One region of the Streptomyces sp. NPDC086147 genome, then DNA from elsewhere that is predicted to be linked to it. Evidence: riboswitches for the same ligand, from Rfam matches in the RefSeq annotation. Region 1 holds a riboswitch; each other region holds the start of a gene.

Region 1 (3,269 bases):
GGACGCCACCAGACCGATCGAGCCGACCAGCGTCCGGACGATCTCCTCGGCCACCAGCTCGCTGTTGGCCACCGTCCCCATGCTGCTCTGCGCGATGGAGAAGAGCAGCAGCAGCGGCAGGGCGGCGCCCGCGTAGGCGAGCACCAGCGTGTTCACGACCGAGGCGATGTGGTCGCGGCCGATCCGGATCCCCGCCCGGTACAGGCCGCGCGGCCCCATGCTCGGATCGGCCTGGTGCAGTTCCCAGACGGCCGAGGTCTGGGTGACGGTCACGTCGTCGAGCACACCGAGGGAACCGATGATCACACTGGCCAACAGCAGACCGGACATGTCGATGTCCGGGTAGAGGCCCTTGATCAGGCCGGTGTTGTCGTCGGTGTTGCCGCTGAGCGACGCCCAGCCGATGAAGAGCGAGCCGAGCAGCCCGATGAGCAGCAGCGAGATCAGCGTGCCGAGCACCGCGACCGAGGTGCGGGCCGAGAGGCCGTGGCACATGTAGAGCGCGATCAGCATGATCGCGCTCGACCCGACCACCGCCACCACCAGCGGGTTCGACCCCTGCAGGATCGCGGGCAGGATGAAGAACATCAGCACCAGGAAACTCACGGCGAGCGCGACCAGGGCCATGAGCCCCCGCATCCGCCCGACCGCCACGACCGCGAGGGCGAAGATGCCGGCGAGCACCGCCAACGGCACCTTCCGGTTTACGTCCGTCACCGAGTACTGGAGGTCGTACGGGGCGTCGGGGGCGTACGCCACCACCACGCCCTGCCCCTCCTCCAGCTGGCGCGGTGCGCCCGGCTGCACGATCTCGGTGAACTCGCGTCCCTTGTTCGCTCCTGTCGTGACCTCGATCTTCGCCCTCTTGCAGTCCCCCTGCTGGGCCTCGACCGCCTCGCGCCCCTCCGGTGTCGAGGTGTCCCCGGTCGGTGGGACCTGACCGGCGTTCACGACCTTGCAGTCGACCTGCTCGACGGAGACGACCTTGCCCTGTTCGGTCTGGCGGTCGAAACCGACGCCGGTGCGCTCGTGCGGCGGGGCGCCGCCGGGCCACAGGACCGCGAGCCCGACCAGGACGGCGGTGGCGAAGGGGACCAGGACGGCGGCGATGACCTTGCGCAGGTGCCGGGAGACGGGGGCGGCGGGCCCGTGACTGTGGCTGTGCCCGTGTCCGGCTCCATGACCGGGGCCGTGCCCGGATCCGTGCCCTGCTCCGCCGCCGGATCCATGGCCGTGGGACGGGTCCGGGCCGTGGGAGTGGTCGTGGGGCTCGGGGGTCTGCTGGGGGGAAGTCACCGACCGATCATCGCAAGAACGGCGGGGGCCCACTGTTCAGCACGCCCGGGATGGCGCTAGCGTGGTGACACCTTTGCACACGCGGGAGCTCGGAGCACCGGGCTGAGAGGGCGCTGATCACCGTACGCGCGTACCGATGTACGTACGGGAGGAGGCTGCGCCGACCGCCGAACCTGTTACCGGGTAATGCCGGCGTAGGGAGATCGGTCTCATGACCATTCAGGACGCACGCACGCCTGCCTCCGACCAGAACGACCAGTCCGCCGGGCGCACGCCGGGCTGGCACAAGGGATACGTCCAGGGCTCGCGCCCCGACCTGCGGGTGCCGGTCCGTCAGGTGCACCTCACCAACGGCAGGGACGTCACGCTGTACGACACCTCCGGCCCGTACACCGATCCCACCGTCGACACCGACGTGCGGCGGGGCCTGCCGCCGCTGCGCGAGAACTGGATCATCGCGCGCGGCGACACTGAGGAGTACGCGGGCCGCCCGGCCCGCCCCGAGGACGACGGCATCAAGCACACCTCGCCGCGCGGCGGCGGCCTCAAGAACCTCGACGCGGTCTTCCCCGGCCGCCCCCGCCTGCCGCGCCGGGGCCGCTCCGGCCAGGCGGTGACGCAGCTCGCGTACGCCCGCCGTGGCGAGATCACGCCGGAGATGGAGTACGTCGCGATCCGCGAGAACGTCTCCCCCGAGGTCGTGCGGGAGGAGATCGCGGCGGGCCGGGCCGTGCTCCCGGCGAACGTCAACCACCCGGAGATCGAGCCGATGATCATCGGCAAGCGGTTCCTGGTGAAGGTCAACGCCAACATCGGCAACTCCGCCGTCACCTCCTCCATCGAGGAGGAGGTGGAGAAGATGACCTGGGCGACCAAGTGGGGCGCCGACACGGTCATGGACCTGTCCACCGGCCGCAACATCCACACCACCCGCGAGTGGGTGCTGCGCAACTCCCCCGTGCCGATCGGCACCGTGCCGCTCTACCAGGCCCTGGAGAAGGTCGACGGCAGGGCCGAGGAGCTGAGCTGGGAGATCTACAAGGACACGGTGATCGAGCAGGCCGAGCAGGGCGTGGACTACATGACCGTGCACGCCGGCGTGCTCCTGCCGTACGTGCCGCTCACCGCGCGCCGCAAGACCGGCATCGTCTCGCGCGGCGGCTCGATCATGGCCGCCTGGTGCCTCGCGCACCACCGGGAGAACTTCCTCTACACGCACTTCGAGGAGCTCTGCGAGATCCTGGCGGCGTACGACGTCACGTACTCGCTCGGCGACGGCCTGCGCCCCGGCTCGATCGCCGACGCCAACGACGCCGCCCAGTTCGCGGAGTTGAGGACGCTCGGCGAGCTGAACACGATCGCCAAGCGCCACAACGTGCAGACGATGATCGAGGGCCCGGGACACGTCCCGATGCACAAGATCAAGGAGAACATCGACCTCCAGCAGGAGATCTGCGAGGAGGCGCCGTTCTACACGCTCGGCCCGCTGACCACGGACGTCGCGCCCGCGTACGACCACATCACCTCCGGCATCGGCGCGGCGATGATCGCCTGGTGGGGCACGGCGATGCTCTGCTACGTGACGCCCAAGGAGCACCTGGGCCTGCCCAACCGCGACGACGTGAAGACCGGTGTCATCACGTACAAGATCGCGGCCCACGCGGCGGACCTCGCCAAGGGGCACCCGGGCGCGCAGGAGTGGGACGACGCGCTCTCGGACGCGCGCTTCGAGTTCCGCTGGGAGGACCAGTTCAACCTGGCCCTCGACCCGGACACCGCGCGCGAGTTCCACGACGAGACGCTGCCGGCGGAGCCCGCGAAGACCGCGCACTTCTGCTCGATGTGCGGTCCGAAGTTCTGCTCGATGAAGATCTCCCAGGACATCCGCCGCGAACACGGCGGCACGGAGCAGGAGATCGAGGCCGGCATGGCGGAGAAGTCGAAGGAGTTCGCGGCGGCGGGCAACCGCGTGT
Region 2 (3,269 bases), on a different contig from region 1:
CGGCGGCATCATGGACCGGCTGGACTCGCTGCTGCCGACGGCGCCGGTGGTGTGGTTGCTGCTCGCGCTGTTCGTCGGCACCGGCTGACCTGCGTTTCCTCGGTCGAGGGGCCCGTTGTCCACAGGACGGCGGGTCCCTCTTCGTATCTCTGCGACACTGGTAGCACCATGCCCAAGCCCGGAGAACTCACTTTCGTCGCCCCCCGCGGAGCCAAGAAGCCGCCGCGGCACCTCGCCGACCTCACGCCCGCCGAGCGGAAGGAGGCCGTCGCCGCGATCGGCGAGAAGCCCTTCCGCGCCAAGCAGCTGTCCACGCACTACTTCGCGCGGTACGCGCACGACCCCGCCGAGTGGACCGACATCCCGGCCGCCTCGCGGGAGAAGCTGGCCGGGGAGCTGCTGCCCGACCTGATGTCCGTGGTGCGGCACATCTCGTGCGACGACGACACCACCCGCAAGACCCTGTGGCGGCTGCACGACGGCACGCTCGTGGAGTCGGTGCTCATGCGCTACCCGGACCGGGTCACCATGTGCATCTCCTCGCAGGCCGGCTGCGGGATGAACTGCCCGTTCTGCGCGACCGGACAGGCCGGTCTCGACCGGAACCTGTCGACCGCCGAGATCGTGCACCAGATCGTCGACGGCATGCGGTCCCTGCGCGACGGCGAGGTCCCCGGCGGCCCGGCCCGCCTGTCGAACATCGTGTTCATGGGCATGGGCGAGCCGCTCGCCAACTACAAGCGGGTCGTCGGCGCCATCCGCCGCCTCACCGACCCCGAGCCGGACGGCCTGGGCCTGTCCCAGCGCGGCATCACCGTCTCCACCGTCGGACTCGTGCCCGCGATGCTGCGCTTCGCCGACGAGGGCTTCAAGTGCCGGCTCGCGGTCTCCCTGCACGCCCCGGACGACGAGCTGCGCGACACCCTCGTGCCCGTCAACACGCGCTGGAAGGTCCGGGAGGTCCTCGACGCCGCCTGGGAGTACGCGGAGAAGTCCGGGCGCCGGATCTCCATCGAGTACGCCCTCATCCGGGACATCAACGACCAGGCCTGGCGCGGCGACCTGCTCGGCCGGCTGCTCAAGGGCAAGCGGGTCCACGTCAACCTGATCCCGCTGAACCCGACGCCCGGGTCGAAGTGGACGGCGTCGCGCCCAGAGGACGAGAAGGCCTTCGTGGAGGCGATCGCCCGCCACGGCGTGCCGGTGACCGTGCGGGACACCCGAGGTCAGGAGATCGACGGTGCCTGTGGACAGCTGGCCGCCGCCGAGCGCTGAGCTTGTACCCTGAGCTCGAACACATCTCCATATTCCGACAGGGGAGCGCCACAGCGCTGAGAGTGCGGTGTCCGTCAGACCGCAGACCCTCTGAACCTCGCCCAGGTCATTCTGGGTAGGAAGTTCGGTCGTAACTCAAGCTGTTGCGCCCTGCCCGCGCCCGGTCCGCCGGCCGCGGGCGGGGCCGCGTCTCTTCCTGGTCACCCCCAGGAGGAATCTCAGTGAGCATCAAGAAGACGGCCGCCGTCGCGCTCGTCGCGGCGCTGGGCGTCACGACCCTCGCCGCCTGCGGCACCGACGACGCCCGCGAGGCCGCCGGCAAGACCGGCACGCCCGCGCCGAAGACCGTGACGCTGGTGAGCCACGACTCGTTCAACGCCTCCAAGGAGGTGCTGGCCGAGTTCACGAAGCAGACCGGGTTCACCGTCAAGGTCCTCAAGGCCGGCGACGCCGGCGAGGCGGTCAACAAGGAGATCCTGACCAAGGGCTCCCCGCAGGGCGACGTCTTCTTCGGCGTCGACAACACCCTCCTGTCCCGCGCCCTCGACAACGGCATCTTCGTGCCGTACGAGGCGAAGGGCCTGGACGGGATCCCGGCGGAGTACCGGCTCGACAAGGAGAACCGGGTCACCCCGATCGACTCCGGCGACATCTGCGTCAACTACGACAAGAAGTACTTCGCCGACAAGAAGCTGGCGCCGCCGGTGACCTTCGACGACCTGGCGAAGCCGGAGTACAAGGACCTGCTGGTGGTCGAGAACCCGGAGCGGTCCTCCCCGGGCCTCGGCTTCCTCCTCGGCACGGCCGCGAAGTACGGCGACGACGGCTGGCAGGACTACTGGAAGAAGCTCAAGGCCAACGGCGTGAAGACCGTCGACAGCTGGGAGCTCGCCTACAACCAGGAGTTCTCCGGTTCGGCCGGCGGCAAGCAGGCCAAGGGCGACCGGCCGCTCGTCGTGTCGTACGCCTCCAGCCCGCCGGTCGAGGTGCTGTACGGCGAGCCGCAGCCGAAGGTCGCGCCCACCGGCGTCTCCACCGGCACCTGCTTCCGGCAGACCGAGTTCGCGGGCCTGCTGAACGGGGCGAAGAACCCCGAGGGCGGCAAGGCGCTGATCGACTTCCTGATCTCGAAGAAGTTCCAGGAGGACATGCCGCTCCAGATGTTCGTGAACCCGGTGGCGAAGGGCGCGGTGCTGCCAGAGCTGTTCACGAAGCACGGCGTGGTCGTGGAGAAGCCGGAGACGATGGAGCCCGGGAAGATCGCCGAGAAGCGTGACGCGTGGATCCAGCAGTGGTCGTCGCTCGTCCTGAAGTAAGGCGCGACCCGCGCGGGAACGCGGCGCGGCTCGGGCTCATGGCCCTGCCTGTCGCGTTCTTCGCGGTGTTCTTCGCGTGGCCCGTCGTGTCCATCGTGGACCGGGGCCTGCGGCCCGGCGGCGACTGGCGGTTCGGCCGGATCGGCGAGGTGCTGTCCCGGCCGGACGTCCTGGACGTGCTCGGCTTCACCGCCTGGCAGGCGCTCGCCTCCACCGGTCTCACCCTGCTCGTCGCCCTGCCCGGCGCGTACGTCTTCGCCCGCTTCGACTTCCCCGGCAAGAGCGTCCTGCGGGCCGTGGTCACGGTGCCGTTCGTGCTGCCCACCGTCCTGGTCGGCACGGCGTTCCTGGCCCTGGTCGGCCGGAACGGGCTCACGGACGAGCTGTGGGGGCTGCGGCTCGACACGAGCGTGTGGGCGATCCTCCTCGCCCACGTCTTCTTCAACTACGCGGTCGTCGTCCGGACCGTCGGCGGCCTCTGGTCGCAGCTCGACCCGCGCCAGGAGGAGGCCGCCCGGGTCCTCGGCGCCTCGCGCTTCACGGCCTGGCGGACGGTGACGCTGCCCGCGCTCGTCCCGGCCGTGTCGGCGGCGTCCCTGATGGTCTTCCTCTTCACCTTCACCTCCTTCGGCGTCGTGCAGATCCTCGGCGGGGACGCGTACACGACCCTGGAGGCGG
Region 3 (3,269 bases), on a different contig from region 1:
GCATGATCGCCGCGCACCCGACGTCCTCCAGCTTCCGGGCGAGGACCGGGTCGTCGTTGGTGTACGGCAGGACGGTGAAGCCGTCGTCGACCAGGGTCTCCGCCGAGTTCAGGAGCTCCTCCCCGTCCGGCAGCAGGGTCCGCTCGTCGGCGACGACCTCCAGCTTGATCCAGTCGGTGCCGAGCGCCTCCCGGGCGAGCCGGGCGGTCAGGACCGCCTCGCCGGCCGTGAAGCAGCCCGCCGTGTTGGGCAGGACCCGGATGCCGAGCCGGTCCAGGACGGAGAGGACCGAGCCCCGCACGGTCGGGTCCAGGCGCCGCATGGCGACCGTGGTCAGCTCCGTGCCGCTGGCGACCAGGGAGCGCTCCAGGACGTCGAGGCTGGGCGCGCCGCCGGTGCCCATGATCAGGCGGGAGGAGAACTCCGTACCGCCGAGGACGAACACGTCGTCGGACATCGCGCTCAGCCCCCCTGCACCGCGGTGAGGACCTCGACCCGGTCCCCGTCGCCGAGCCGCGTCGACGCCCACTCGCCGCGCGGCACCACCGTCTCGTTGACGGCGGCGGCCACCCCGGAGGGGGCCGCGGTCAGGGTCGCCACGAGGGCGTCGAGGGAGACGGGGCCGGAGAGTTCGCGCGCCTCCCCGTTCACGGACACGGTCACGGTCGTGGTCGCGTCGTCGGCGGGCGGGTTCGCGCTCATGCGGGCTGCTCCTGACGTGCGGGAGGGGCGGGGGAGAAACGGCGGGGCGTGAAGGGGCGGGCCTCGTCGGGCAGGGCGCCCGTGGTGAGCACCTCGGCCATGACGTCGCCGGTGACGGGGGTCAGCAGCACCCCGTTGCGGTAGTGGCCGGTGGCCAGGTGCAGGCCGGGCAGGGAGGTGGGGCCGAGCAGCGGCGCGTTGTCCGGCGAGGCGGGGCGCAGCCCGGCCAGGGTCTCGGTGAGCGGCAGCTCGGTGAGGCCGGGCACCAGCTCGTGGGCGTCGCGCAGCAGCTCGTACACCCCGCCCGCCGTCACCGTGGTGTCCCAGCCCAGCTCCTCGCTGGTGGCGCCGACGACCAGCTCGCCGTTCTCACGGGGCACCAGGTAGACGTGGCTGCCGCGGACGACGGCCCGGACGGTCCGGGAGAGGAAGGGGGCGTACGCGGGCGGCACCCGCAGGCGCAGGACCTGGCCCTTCACCGGGCGGACCGGCGGAAGCACCTCGTCCGGCACCCCCGCGAGCCGCCCGCTCAGGCTGCCCGCCGCGAGCACGGTCTGCCCGGCCGCCAGCTCCCCGCCCCCGGCCAGGACCGCGCCGCGCGCCCGGTCCCGCACCACGCTCAGGCGCTCCGCGAGGGCCCGGTGGAAGACCACCCCGGCCCGCTCGCAGGCGACGACGAGCGCGGCGGCGAGCCGGCGCGGGTCCACCTGGTGGTCGCCGTCGACCCGCAGGCCGCCGCGCACCCCCGGCGCCAGCATCGGCTCCAGACGGCGGCACTCGCGGCCGCTCAGCCACTCCGAGGCGAGCCCGCAGCGGGTCTGCAGGGCGTGCAGCTCGCGCAGGTGGGCCCGGTCGTCGGCGTCCAGGGCGACGGCGAGGGTGCCGCAGGCGCGGTAGCCGACGTCGAGCCCGGTGGCCTCCTCCAGCTCGGCGACGAAGGCCGGATAGCGGGCGGCGGAGGCGAGGTTGAGCCCGAGCAGGGTCTCCTCGCCGTAGTGCAGCTCGGTGACGGCGGCGAGCATCCCGGCCGCGACCCGCGCGGCCCCGCCGCCCGGCTCCGGGTCGACGACGGCGGTGCTCAGCCCGCGCCGCGCGGCCCGCCAGGCCGTGACCAGGCCGATGATCCCGCCCCCGACCACGAGGACGTCGAAGGCCCTTCGGCCGTCGGAGGCTCCCCGTGCGCCGGAAGCCCCTCCCGCGCCGGAGGATCCCTGTGCATCGTCGGAAGAACGCATGGGCGTCCAGCCCCTCCCTTCGCCGGCATGACCCGGATCAGGTTCGTACGGTCGGAGGCCGGCCAGCCTCCCTCTCAGCCCGGTGCGTCCGGGCTCCCGCGAGTGCTTTACGCCCGCCAGACTAGCTTCCGCCCCGCGTCCGTCACGAGGGGGCCGCGACCCCCACCCCACCTGACGGGCCGTCAGTTACGTAAGGTGGCCGTGTGAGCGAGCAGAAGCAGACCCAGCGGCGCGTCGTGGTCGTCGGCGCCGGAATGGCGGGCGTCCAGACCGCCGTCGCCCTCCGCGAGCAGGGCTTCACCGGCCCCGTGACCCTCCTCGGGGCCGAACCCCACCAGCCCTACGACCGGCCCCCGCTCTCCAAGGCGGTCCTCCTCGGGAAGGCCGAGGACTCCGCCTTCGAGGTCGACTTCGAGGAGCTCGGCGTCGAACTCCGGCTCGGCGTGGACGTCACCGGACTGCGCGCCGCCGACCACGAGGTCGACACCGAGGCCGGACCCGTCCCGTACGACACGCTGGTGATCGCCACCGGCGCCCACCCGGTCACCCTGCCCGGCTCCGAGGGCGTCCCCGGCGTCCACCTGCTCCGCACCCTCGACGACGCCGTGCGCCTCGGGCCCGTCCTGGAGCGCCGCCACACCGTCGTGGTCGTCGGCGCCGGCTGGATCGGCGCCGAGTTCGCCACCGCCGCGCTCGCGGCCGGCTGCGCCGTCACCGTCGTCGAGGCCGCGGACCTCCCGCTCGCCGGCACCCTGCCCGCCGAGGTCGCCGCCCCCATGGCCGAGTGGTACGGGGCGAACGGCGCCGAACTCCTCACCCACGCGCGCGTGGACACCGTCGAACCCGGCCGGGTCCTCCTCGCCGACGGCCGCGAACTGCCCGCCGAGGCCGTCGTCGTCGGCATCGGCGCCCGCCCCGCCACCGGCTGGCTCGCCGGCTCGGGCATCGCCCTCGACCCGAGCGGCGCCGTCACCGCCGACGACCGGCTGCGCACCTCCCTGCCCGACGTGTACGCGGTCGGGGACTGCGCCTCCTTCCCCTCCGCCCGCTACGGCGAGCGCCTCCTCGTCCACCACTGGGACAACGCCCTCCAGGGCCCGCGCGCGGTCGCCGCCGCGATCACGGGCGCCGGCACCGGGCCGTACGACCCCGTGCCGTACTTCTGGTCCGAGCAGTTCGGGCGCTTCGTCCAGTACGCGGGGCACCACGCGGGCGCGGACGAGCTGCTGTGGCGCGGCGACCCGGCGGACGAGGCCTGGTCGGTGCTCTGGCTGCGCGCCGGGGTGCCGGTCGCCCTCCTCGCCGTCGGCCGTCCCCGCGACCTGGCCCAGG

The links. A riboswitch is a leader RNA that binds a small molecule or an ion and turns the genes downstream of it on or off. The one in region 1 is predicted to bind thiamine pyrophosphate.
Region 2: linked by a shared signal. The riboswitch ahead of AB0398_RS04410 (thiamine ABC transporter substrate-binding protein) and the one ahead of thiC (phosphomethylpyrimidine synthase ThiC) in region 1 are both predicted to bind thiamine pyrophosphate.
Region 3: linked by a shared signal. The riboswitch ahead of thiO (glycine oxidase ThiO) and the one ahead of thiC (phosphomethylpyrimidine synthase ThiC) in region 1 are both predicted to bind thiamine pyrophosphate.

The regions. Positions count from the first base shown of each region.
Region 1 covers NZ_JBFBJO010000003.1:175,413-178,681, reverse strand. Annotated here, with positions in the region: gene AB0398_RS08875 (YibE/F family protein) at 1-1,296, opposite strand, end outside; TPP riboswitch at 1,368-1,514, shown strand; gene thiC (phosphomethylpyrimidine synthase ThiC) at 1,508-3,269, shown strand, end outside.
Region 2 covers NZ_JBFBJO010000001.1:931,868-935,136, forward strand. Annotated here, with positions in the region: gene AB0398_RS04400 (phosphatidate cytidylyltransferase) at 1-88, shown strand, start outside; gene rlmN (23S rRNA (adenine(2503)-C(2))-methyltransferase RlmN) at 169-1,275, shown strand; TPP riboswitch at 1,305-1,415, shown strand; gene AB0398_RS04410 (thiamine ABC transporter substrate-binding protein) at 1,497-2,591, shown strand; gene AB0398_RS04415 (iron ABC transporter permease) at 2,630-3,269, shown strand, end outside.
Region 3 covers NZ_JBFBJO010000006.1:680-3,948, reverse strand. Annotated here, with positions in the region: gene AB0398_RS15370 (thiazole synthase) at 1-457, opposite strand, end outside; gene thiS (sulfur carrier protein ThiS) at 463-702, opposite strand; gene thiO (glycine oxidase ThiO) at 699-1,937, opposite strand; TPP riboswitch at 1,935-2,047, opposite strand; gene AB0398_RS15355 (FAD-dependent oxidoreductase) at 2,141-3,269, shown strand, end outside.